Leucothrix mucor DSM 2157: one gene and its partners. The protein of the gene in region 3 interacts with the protein of the main gene of each other region in a pairwise test. Links are inferred from orthologs where the notes say so. Each region holds a gene or a part of one and is shown on either strand. Other genes may lie near its edges.

Region 1 (2,941 bases), 2.5 Mb from region 3 along the record:
AGAGCAGAAAGTTGGCGGCGTTACTTACTTCGGTAGCATGACTGCAAACGTTGCAGACTCTCAAATCGGTGGTGGCAACATCTCTACTGATGATCTGTATGTTGGTTTCAAAGGTGCATTCGGCGAAGTTCGCATGGGTGATACTGACAACGGTTGTGACGCAGTAGACACAGGTTGGGTTGTTGATGATGAGTTCATCTCTCATAACTCTGGTGGCTGTGCTGCTGGCGACCAGAACAATATCACTTACAAAGGCTCACGTGGCCCTGTGACTTATGCAATTGGTTACAGCCCAGATGTAGGATCAGGTGACGGCGCAACTGTTGCTGGCGAAAACACTGTTTCTTTGGGTATTGTTGGTAAAATTGGTCCTGCAGCAGTTAGCTTGGGTCACGAAGTCGCTGGCGATGACAGCAACACAGTGCTGGGTGTGTCAGGTAACTTTGGTCCTGTAGCTGTTGGTATTCGTGCTAGCAAGTTCGAAGATAACGATACAGATGTAGGTTACACTGCACAGTATTCTGCTCGCGGTAACAAGTTCTACATCGGTTACGGTGATGTTAACGATGATGCGAACACATTGTTCCTAGGCTACCAGCGTTCAATCGGTTCAAACACTACATTCATCACTGAGTATGTAAATACTGACATGTCTGGTGTTGATGATCAGTACGCAATTGCTCTGAAGCACGCATTCTAATATCGCTTAACACGATATAAGAGTTAAAGAGGACAGCTTAGGCTGTCCTTTTTTGTGTCTGTCTTTAATAGGTTTTTGATAATTTTTCTTCTATAGTTGCGGGCATTCTTTTGATACTCAGGGAGCCTGTTAATGCTATTCCATTCTAAGTTGCCAAATGTGAAAACCACGATTTTCACAGTGATGTCTCAGCTGGCATCCGAATATCAGGCTCTCAATCTTTCACAAGGCTTTCCGGACTTTAATGGCCCCGATGAGTTATTAGGCCGTGTGACCGAGCACATGCGCTTGGGTCATAACCAATATGCACCAATGACTGGGGTGCAACCTCTGCGAGAAGCTATTACAGCAAAGGCATTGAGCTTATATCAAGCTAGCGTGGACACTGACCAAGAAATCACAGTGACCTCCGGCGCAACAGATGCCCTGTTCACCGCCATCACAACAATTGTAAGTACTGGCGATGAAGTGATTGTATTTGATCCTGCTTATGATTCTTACGAGCCTGCGATAGAGCTAGCGGGCGGAAAAGCTGTCCATATTCCATTATTAGCTCCAGATTTTAAGATCGATTGGCAGCAAGTTGAAGATAGTATTACGTCAAAGACTCGCGCCATTATTATGAACTCCCCGCATAATCCAACTGGCACCACCTTATCCGAGGCAGATATTCAGGCCCTACAGGCGATTGTCGCTAAGCATGATATTTTGCTGATCTCAGACGAGGTCTACGAGCACATCGTATTTGATGGCGAGCCGCACCTGAGTTTATTGCGCTACCCTGATCTTCGCGAACGCGCTTTTGTAAATTCATCGTTTGGTAAAACGTACCATGTGACAGGTTGGAAAATTGCTTACTGCATAGCGCCAGCAGAGTTAACGGCGGAGTTTCGCAAAGTCCATCAATATGTATCATTTTGCACGGTCTCGCCGATGCAGTTTGCACTCGCAGACTTTATGCAATCCAGTCCTCATCATTTGGAGCTAGCCGATTTTTATCAGGCGAAGCGCGATCGCTTTGTGGCAGGTATACAGGATTCACGGTTTAAGCTATTACCTTGTGCGGGTACCTACTTTCAGTTGTTGGATCACTCCGAAATTAGTGAGCTAGATGATGTAGCCTTGGCGCGTCAGCTGACGATAGAAAAGGGGATTGCCTCTATTCCTATTTCTGTATTTTATCAAACGCCACCTGCTCAGAAGATTCTGAGATTCTGCTTTGCTAAAAACGATGAAACACTCGATCGTGCAACGGAGTTGTTATGCACTATTTAAAGGGTGATCAGTAAATGTCTACCATTATCGAAGTCAAAGGCTTGCACAAACATTACGGTGACATGGTTGCCGTAGCGGGTGTCGATTTTAGCGTTAAGCGCGGCACTTGCTTTGGATTGCTTGGCCCAAATGGTGCGGGTAAAACCACCACCATTGAAATGATGGAGGGTATTAGCAAGCCAACGGCGGGCGAAGTGCTGTACATGGGTAAGCCGCAAGGCAGTGATTTTAAAGAGCAGGCGGGCATTCAATTTCAGTCTACTGCATTGCAGGACTTTCTAACTGTTGCCGAACAGCTTCGTTTGTTTGCCAGCTTTTACCCAAAAACCTTACCGTTCGATGAGTTGGTTGAAGTTTGCGCACTGGGTAGTTACTTAAATCGGGATGCCAGCAAGTTATCAGGCGGCCAACGTCAGCGTTTGTTACTGGCTATTGCGCTAGTGAATGATCCGCAAGTGGTGTTTCTGGATGAGCCAACTACCGGGCTTGATCCCCAGGCACGCCTTAATTTCTGGGAGTTGGTCAATCGTATTAAAGCGCTGGATAAAACTGTGCTGCTCACCACTCACTACATGGAAGAAGCCTACAACCTGTGTGATGAAATTGCGATTATGGATCACGGTAAAATCATTGCCCAAGGCTCTCCGGATGAGTTGTTATCTCAGCACTTTCAGGATGTTATTGTGGAATTACCACAAGCTGATTTCAATGCCGAGGCGACTGCGAAAATTCCTCATCGCGTATTAGATAAAGTCCAGGCGAGCGTGCAAATCGTTACGCAAGACGTTAATGCGACCTTGGCTGAGTTATTGGCACTTGGTGTTTCATTGAAAGGCTTGCAGGTTCGTCCTCGTACCTTGGAAGACTTATTTATACAACTAACCGGCAAGGAGCTTCGGGCATGATTAAGCGTATTTTAGCCATGGTGCATGCTCGTAATCTGGAGTTTGTGCGAGACCGTTCATC
Region 2 (2,916 bases), 1.8 Mb from region 3 along the record:
AGGGATCACAGTGCCTGAATATAAAAAGTTTCTGCTGATAGGAGCGGCTTTAGCAGCGCTTGGCGTGCTACTCGGTGCCTTTGCAGCGCATGGTTTGGAAAAAGTCATCACCGACCTGCGCATGCTGGACCGATTCGAAACCGCGGTACGTTATCAATTCTATCATGCACTGGGTTTAATCTTAGTATTCCTGTTAGCAAAACAAGGTTTAGCTTCTCGCTTATTACAGTGGAGTGGCCGCAGTATGATTGCGGGTATCTTGCTGTTTTCCGGCAGCTTGTATATCTATGTACTGAGCGGCACGAAATGGGTCGTTATGTTCACGCCGATCGGAGGTGTATTTTTCATCGTCGCTTGGGTCTTACTGTTTATCGCCGCCTGGAAGCACGCCTAATGATGACAAGATCACCAAAATTCCCATTGATTGTCAGCTTTATTTTGATTGATGCTGTATTTATTTTTTTGCTGGGTGGGTTTAATGAAAGTCTGTTCTTAGCATTGAACAGCGCCTTTGCCAGTCTGCCTGCAAGCTTTTGGCAGGTGGTTACTTCACTATCAGACCCGTTGATTGCGCCACTGATTACCTTTAGTTTGTTCTATCGACACCCTACCTTTCTTCGCGCCTTATTCATTGCGATATTGATTGGCATGGCGTTGAACTACGGCCTGAAAAATGCTTTTGCAGTACCACGGCCTGAAGCGGTTTTAGTTTCAGCGGCGTTTAATAAGATTGGCCCTGCTCTGACAAGTTTTAGTTTTCCATCTGGCCATACCTTGACGGTATTTTTAATGGCAGGCTTGATTAGCGCTTGGTATCAGCATCGGAATCTAAGCGTGTTGGTGTTTGTCGTAGCGACACTCATTGCGCTAAGTCGCATTGCCGTTGGTGCACACTGGCCAGCGGATGTGGCCTTTGGTGCGGTACTAGGCTGGTTTGGTGGCTGGGCGGCAGTGAAAATTTGCACTTACCTGCCCGCAATCATTCCCGATAAAACTCAGATGGCACTTTATGGTTTGACGTTGTTTATCGGAATTTACGCCGTGATAGCTAAAACCCCGTACCCTGATGCACAGTGGTTAAATACCGCCGCCGCTTTATTTGTGATTGCTTACAGCGTACGCAAACTCACCGAACTCATTCATCTAAATAAGAACTAGTGCCAGACGGGCTTGCCGGCGGCTTTTTCAATGGCTTCCATCCGTGCATTATGCGCGGCAAGCTCATCGTCATTCGCACGAACTACTCGCAGTTTCAGAGAGGCAGCACTGAGGATACCGGCTTCGCCGCCCTCATCTTCCTCTTCGGTATTCTTGCGAGTATTACTGGTTTCCAGTGTCATGGTGACCTGTCCACCGGTCATTCCCAGATACACATCACCCAAAATCTCGGAGTCAAGCAGTGCGCCGTGAAGCTCACGATGCGAGTTATTGATATCCAAACGCTTACATAAGGCATCCAGTGAGTTACGCTGCCCCGGATACATTTCACGCGCCATCACCAGCGAGTCGGTAATTTTGCAACGAGACTCAATATTGCCCCAGTCCGGCCCCAGTAAACTTAGCTCGTAATTTAAGAATCCAATATCAAACGGCGCATTGTGAATGATTAGCTCTGCGCCCTGAATGTATTCCAGAAAGTCTCTGGCCACTTCGTTAAAACGCGGCTTATCAGACAAAAATTCGGGTGTAATCCCGTGGACTGCCAAGGCTTCTTCGTCGATCAGGCGATCGGGCTGTAAGTATTGGTGATAGTTGTTGCCGGTCATTTTGCGGTCGATCATCTCAACACAACCGATCTCGATGATGCGGTGACCATCACGCGTCTCAAGACCCGTGGTTTCAGTATCCAGTACAATTTGTCGCACAGTGTATTTCCTGAGAAAGTTCAGCAGCCGATGATGGCTGCTTTAAGTATTTTGTTGCCAGGTGTTTAAGGATTACCTGACTATTCGCTGCCGGCTTTTTTATCCATGGCCAGATTAGCCAGCTCATCAACGCGTTCGTTTTCAGCGTGGCCGCTATGCCCTTTCACCCAGCACCATTCGATATCGTGCATTGCGCTAGCCGCATCTAAACGCTGCCAAAGGTCTTTATTTTTAACGGGTTTATTGGCGGCCGTTTTCCAGTTTTTTGCTTTCCAGCCTTTAATCCAATTGGTAATGCCTTGCCGTACATATTGAGAGTCGGTGGTTAACGTGACTTTGCACGGCTCAGACAAAGTCTCTAAACCACAAATTGCAGCCATCAACTCCATGCGGTTGTTCGTTGTTTCCGCTTCATAGCCATAAAGCTCTTTTTCATGGTTACCGAAGCGCAATAAGGTGCCCCAACCGCCAGGACCCGGGTTGCCACGGCAGCCGCCATCCGTAAACAGTTCTACTGTTTTTTTATCTGTCATAATGAATTTTTTACTTAGCCGGAATAGTTTTCTCTACGCACGCGCTGAGCGGTGCGATTGAGCGCAACTTTACCACCCGTGAGCAAGATTGGCGACTGCCAAACCTTTTTATAAGGTCGTCTTGCAATCACTTGCTTCTTGGCATGAATCACATACAGATTACTAAATAATGGCCAAGCCAGCTTTCCAAGAGGCTCTAACCAAGACAGGCGCCGGTACAGTTTTTCACTTTGAAGGCCCGGACGAAAGCCAAGGTATTGCATATCTTTGACTTCAAAACCCAGTAAAGAGAACCAGTCACGTACACGTGCAGGCCCCGGCAGATCAACCGTGTTTTTTAAAGCCCCAGCCGAACGCATCAATGACCATGGATTAAAACCAATCATAATCACCTCGCCATGCGGATTTAGAATACGATCAATTTCTCGCAGGACTTTATGCGGGTCTTGGCAAGTCTCCAGAACGTGTGTCGCCAATACCAAATCAATATCATCAGGTGTTAACGGTATATTCTCCGG
Region 3 (4,224 bases):
CGTGAGAAATCATTAGCTTGGTCATTAGGTCGCGCTGAAGTCGCTGAAATTGATGAAATCAATATTCTCTGGGCTAGCATGTTAGCCATGAAACGCGCGGTTGAAGGTTTGAGCGTGGAGCCAGAGTTTGTGAAGATTGATGGCAATCGCTGCCCGGATTTACCGTATCCAATGGAAGCTATTGTAAAAGGCGACCTCACTGAAGCTGAAATCAGTGCCGCCTCCATTATTGCCAAAGTGGCACGTGATCATGAAATGGAAGATATGGATATCAAATATCCGGGCTACGGCTTTGCCAAGCACAAGGGTTATCCCACCAAGCAGCACCGGGAAGCACTGATCAAGCAAGGTGCAAGCCCCATTCACCGCCTCAGTTTTAAACCCGTACAAAATATAATCAGGAACCCGCAATGAGTTTCGTTCACCTGCGCTTACACACTGAATTTTCGCTAGTCGACAGCACGCTACGCATTAAGCAATTGATGCCTGCCGTGGAAGCGGGCGAAATGCCTGCGGTTGCGATGACCGACCAGAACAATCTGTTTGCGATGGTGAAGTTTTACCGTGCCGCAATGGGGCAGGGACTGAAACCGATTTTCGGGGTGGATGTGTTGCTGCAGGATGAAGAAGATCCTGACCTGCTCTATCACATGATCCTGCTATGCCAGAACAACCAAGGCTACCTGAATATTTCCAAGCTGATTTCAAAGGCTTATCAGGAAGGGCAGGTGCTTGGTAAACCGCGAGTCCAGCGGAGTTGGATTAAAGAGCTGAATGAAGGAATTATTGCCTTGTCTGGCGCGCGCGACGGGGATATTGGATATTCCTTGCTGGCAGACAATGCCGGCGTGGCAGAGAAGCGTTTGCAAGACTGGATGAGCGTCTTCCCAGACCGCTTTTACATCGAATTACAGCGCACAGGGCGCGTGGGTGAACAACGCTATTTACAGGCCTCAGTCGAACTGGCTGCCAAATACGATGTGCCCGTAGTAGCCACTAATGATGTGCGCTTCCTCACCGAAGATGCCTTTTCATCGCATGAGGCGCGGGTGTGTATCCATGATGGCTACACGCTGGTTGATAAGCGTCGTGAGAAACTGTATTCGCCGCAGCAATATCTGAAAAGTGCGGCTGAAATGAAGGAGTTGTTTGCGGACATTCCTTCTGCGATTGAAAACACTGTCGAGATTGCACGCCGTTGTACGGTGGAGCTGACGCTGGGCAAAAACTACCTGCCAGCATTCCCAATCCCAGAGGGTATGACCGAAGCGGAATATTTCTGCCAAGTATCACGCGAGGGCATGGAAGAACGCTTTCAGGTGATGTTTGATGTGAATGCACCGGCATTTGCTGAACAACGAAAATCCTACGATGAGCGTCTGCAAATTGAGCTGGACGTAATCAATGGTATGGGATTTCCCGGTTACTTCTTAATTGTTGCTGATTTTATTCAGTGGGGTAAGGATAACGATGTGCCAGTAGGGCCGGGACGTGGTTCTGGTGCGGGCTCCTTAGTGGCATACGCGCTAAAAATTACCGATATTGATCCACTGAAATATGACCTGCTGTTTGAGCGATTCCTGAACCCTGAACGTGTATCCATGCCCGATTTCGATATCGATTTCTGTATGGATAAGCGGGAAATGGTTATCGACTACGTGGCGGAAACCTATGGTCGTGACAAGGTATCGCAGATCATTACCTACGGCTCCATGGCGGCTAAAGCGGTAGTACGTGACGTAGGTCGTGTGCTTGGGCATCCTTATGGTTTTGTGGATCGGATTGCTAAGCTAATCCCATTTGAAATCAAAATGACCCTGACCAAAGCACTTAAAGAGTCTCCTGACTTAAAAGTGCTTTACGATGAAGATGAGGAAGTTAAAAGCCTGATCGACCTCGCGCTATCACTGGAGGGTTTGACCCGAAACGTTGGTAAGCACGCGGGTGGTGTATTAATTTCGCCATCGGCTTTGGTTGATTTTACCCCGCTGTATTGTGAAGAAGGTGGCGGAAGTCTGGTATCGCAGTTCGATAAGGACGACGTAGAAGCGGTTGGCTTGGTTAAGTTCGACTTCTTGGGCCTGCGTAATCTGACCATCATCGATTGGGCGGTTAAAATCATCAATGATCTGCGCGCTAAAAAAGGCGAAGAGCCCATCGATATCACGCAAATTCCGTTGGATGATCCAAAATCCTACGAGCTGTTGCGTTCGGCAAAAACCACCGCGGTATTCCAGCTTGAATCGCGTGGTATGAAAGAATTGATCGGGCGATTATCGCCGGATGTGTTCGAAGATATTATCGCTTTGGTGGCGCTCTACCGGCCGGGCCCATTGCAGTCGGGCATGGTGGACGACTTCGTAAACCGGAAAAAAGGTATCGCCAAAGTTGAATACCCGCATCCGGACCTTGAGCCTGTTCTAAACACGACCTACGGGGTAATCGTGTATCAGGAGCAGGTAATGCAGATCGCACAGATTCTGGCGGGTTACTCGCTGGGTGGTGCGGACATGCTGCGACGGGCGATGGGTAAGAAAAAGCCTGAGGAAATGGCCAAGCAGCGTGAAATCTTCATGGAAGGTTCGGGCGGTCGTGGTATCGATCCCGATCAGGCAACGGCTATTTTCGATTTGATGGAAAAGTTCGCAGAGTATGGTTTTAACAAATCTCACTCCGCAGCTTATGCCTTGGTTTCATTCCAAACTATTTGGTTGAAAGCGCATTATCCGGCAGCCTTTATGGCAGCGGTATTGTCCTCGGATATGGATAACACCGAGAAGGTGGTGACCTTTATTGATGAATGTCGCCAGCTGGGTCTGGAGGTTATTCCGCCGGATGTGAATCGCTCGGGCTATCGTTTTAGTACCGAGCATGAGGGCAATTTGATCTTCGGCTTAGGCGCGGTAAAGGGCGCTGGTGAAAGCGCGATTAGTGTGATCTTGGCTGAGCGCGAAGCGAATGGCCCATTTGCCTCATTACCAGATCTCTGCAAACGCGTAAAATCCAATAAGCTAACTAAGCGTGTATTGGAAACGCTGATTAATGCAGGCGTGTTCGATAGTCTGGGTAAAAACCGCCGTTCAATGGTGGCTCATTTGCCCGAAGTGATTCGCATGGCACAACAGCTGCATCGCGATGAAGTCATCGGCCAAACTGATTTATTTGGCGGCTCAATGGTGGTGGAGCAGGATGAAAAACTAGCGCCTGATTTGCCAGAGTGGCCAGAGCGTGAACGCCTCCGCATGGAAAAAACGGCGCTGGGCTTGTATCTGACGGGTCACCCGATTAACGAATATGAAGCTGAAATTAGTCAGATTCGTAGCGTGAAATTATCGGATTTGGCAGAGGAAGATAGTAATCAAACCTATCAAAAACATCCGGTAGTACTGGCTGGGTTGGTTTCTAGTATCCGTACTCAAAACACTGAAAAAGGTAAGCGCGCCTTTGTGCAGTTGGATGATAAAACGGCCTATTATGAGGTGTTTATCTTCAGCAATGTGTTTGAGGAGTATCAGGAGCTGGTGAAAATGGAAGAGGTGCTGGTCATTAGCGGCACGCTCAATACCGAATACCACACTGGTAATACCCGACTACGAGTTGAAGCGCTCTATGATGTGCAGACAGCGCGCAAGATTTATGCGCGTAGCTTGAATTTATCCGTCAATCAGGCGCAATCACAAAATGGCTTCCTGGATAAGCTGGCCTCGCTGATACCGCCAGAAGGGGAGAGTGAGTGTCCGATTTTAGTCAACTATGAAACGGATAAGGCCTTAGCCCAAGTACGTTTAGGTAGTGATTATAAAGCACCGCTTGATGAAGCTTCCTTACAGCAGCTAAAAGCCTATCTAGGTGATGATCGGGTTGTGGTTAACTACTAATAAGGGGCGCTTTTAACAAAGGCCAAGCCCACACGTTTGTAAAAAAAGGAGCACGAATAATGACTGGAATTACTGATTTAGAAGCATTGCTAAAGTCAATGTCGCCGGCACTGAATCCTGAAGAATATGTATTCTGTACGGTCGAAGGTGTGTATGGCGATTACGCGCACTTAAAGCCGAAAGCTAGTTTTTATGAGGATGAGGGGCTAACGTTGCTACTAACCACATCGGCTGCCGCTAGCGCCAAAATTGTCTTTGAGTCGACGTTTAAAATGATTACATTGACTGTGCATTCTAGCCTTGAGGCCGTTGGCCTAACGGCAGCAGTGTCCGCTAAGCTCACTGA

The links.
Region 1: the proteins of dnaE (region 3) and LEUMU_RS0122995 interact in binary tests that used the Escherichia coli proteins (3 or more experiments, as listed by UniProt). The link is inferred for Leucothrix mucor DSM 2157 from one-to-one orthologs.
Region 2: the proteins of dnaE (region 3) and dnaQ interact in binary tests that used the Escherichia coli proteins (3 or more experiments, as listed by UniProt). The link is inferred for Leucothrix mucor DSM 2157 from one-to-one orthologs.

What each region holds. Positions count from the first base shown.
Region 1 is NZ_ATTE01000001.1:5,001,527-5,004,467, forward strand. The notes cover bases 119-2,903. They hold LEUMU_RS0122995 (pyridoxal phosphate-dependent aminotransferase), read left to right. Parts: upstream 119-832; coding sequence 833-1,975; downstream 1,976-2,903. Other genes in these bases: LEUMU_RS0122990 (porin), read left to right, coding at 119-700; LEUMU_RS0123000 (ABC transporter ATP-binding protein), read left to right, coding at 1,990-2,880; LEUMU_RS0123005 (ABC transporter permease), read left to right, coding at 2,877-2,903. Also shown: more of LEUMU_RS0122990, read left to right, coding at 1-118; more of LEUMU_RS0123005, read left to right, coding at 2,904-2,941. UniProt on the Escherichia coli protein: Shows aminotransferase activity with methionine and histidine as substrates, and to a lesser extent also with phenylalanine.
Region 2 is NZ_ATTE01000001.1:728,159-731,074, reverse strand. The notes cover bases 11-2,770. They hold dnaQ (DNA polymerase III subunit epsilon), read right to left. Parts: upstream 1,866-2,770; coding sequence 1,155-1,865; downstream 11-1,154. Other genes in these bases: LEUMU_RS24410 (class I SAM-dependent methyltransferase), read right to left, coding at 2,413-2,770; rnhA (ribonuclease HI), read right to left, coding at 1,946-2,398; LEUMU_RS27745 (phosphatase PAP2 family protein), read left to right, coding at 394-1,158; LEUMU_RS0103210 (DUF423 domain-containing protein), read left to right, coding at 11-394. In the rest of the region: more of LEUMU_RS24410, read right to left, coding at 2,771-2,916. UniProt on the Escherichia coli protein: DNA polymerase III is a complex, multichain enzyme responsible for most of the replicative synthesis in bacteria. The epsilon subunit contain the editing function and is a proofreading 3'-5' exonuclease.
Region 3 is NZ_ATTE01000001.1:2,531,248-2,535,471, reverse strand. Bases 11-4,078 are described here. They hold dnaE (DNA polymerase III subunit alpha), read left to right. Parts: upstream 11-410; coding sequence 411-3,878; downstream 3,879-4,078. Other genes in these bases: LEUMU_RS0111295 (ACT domain-containing protein), read left to right, coding at 3,938-4,078; rnhB (ribonuclease HII), read left to right, coding at 11-414. In the rest of the region: more of rnhB, read left to right, coding at 1-10; more of LEUMU_RS0111295, read left to right, coding at 4,079-4,224. UniProt on the Escherichia coli protein: DNA polymerase III is a complex, multichain enzyme responsible for most of the replicative synthesis in bacteria. This DNA polymerase also exhibits 3' to 5' exonuclease activity. The alpha chain is the DNA polymerase catalytic subunit.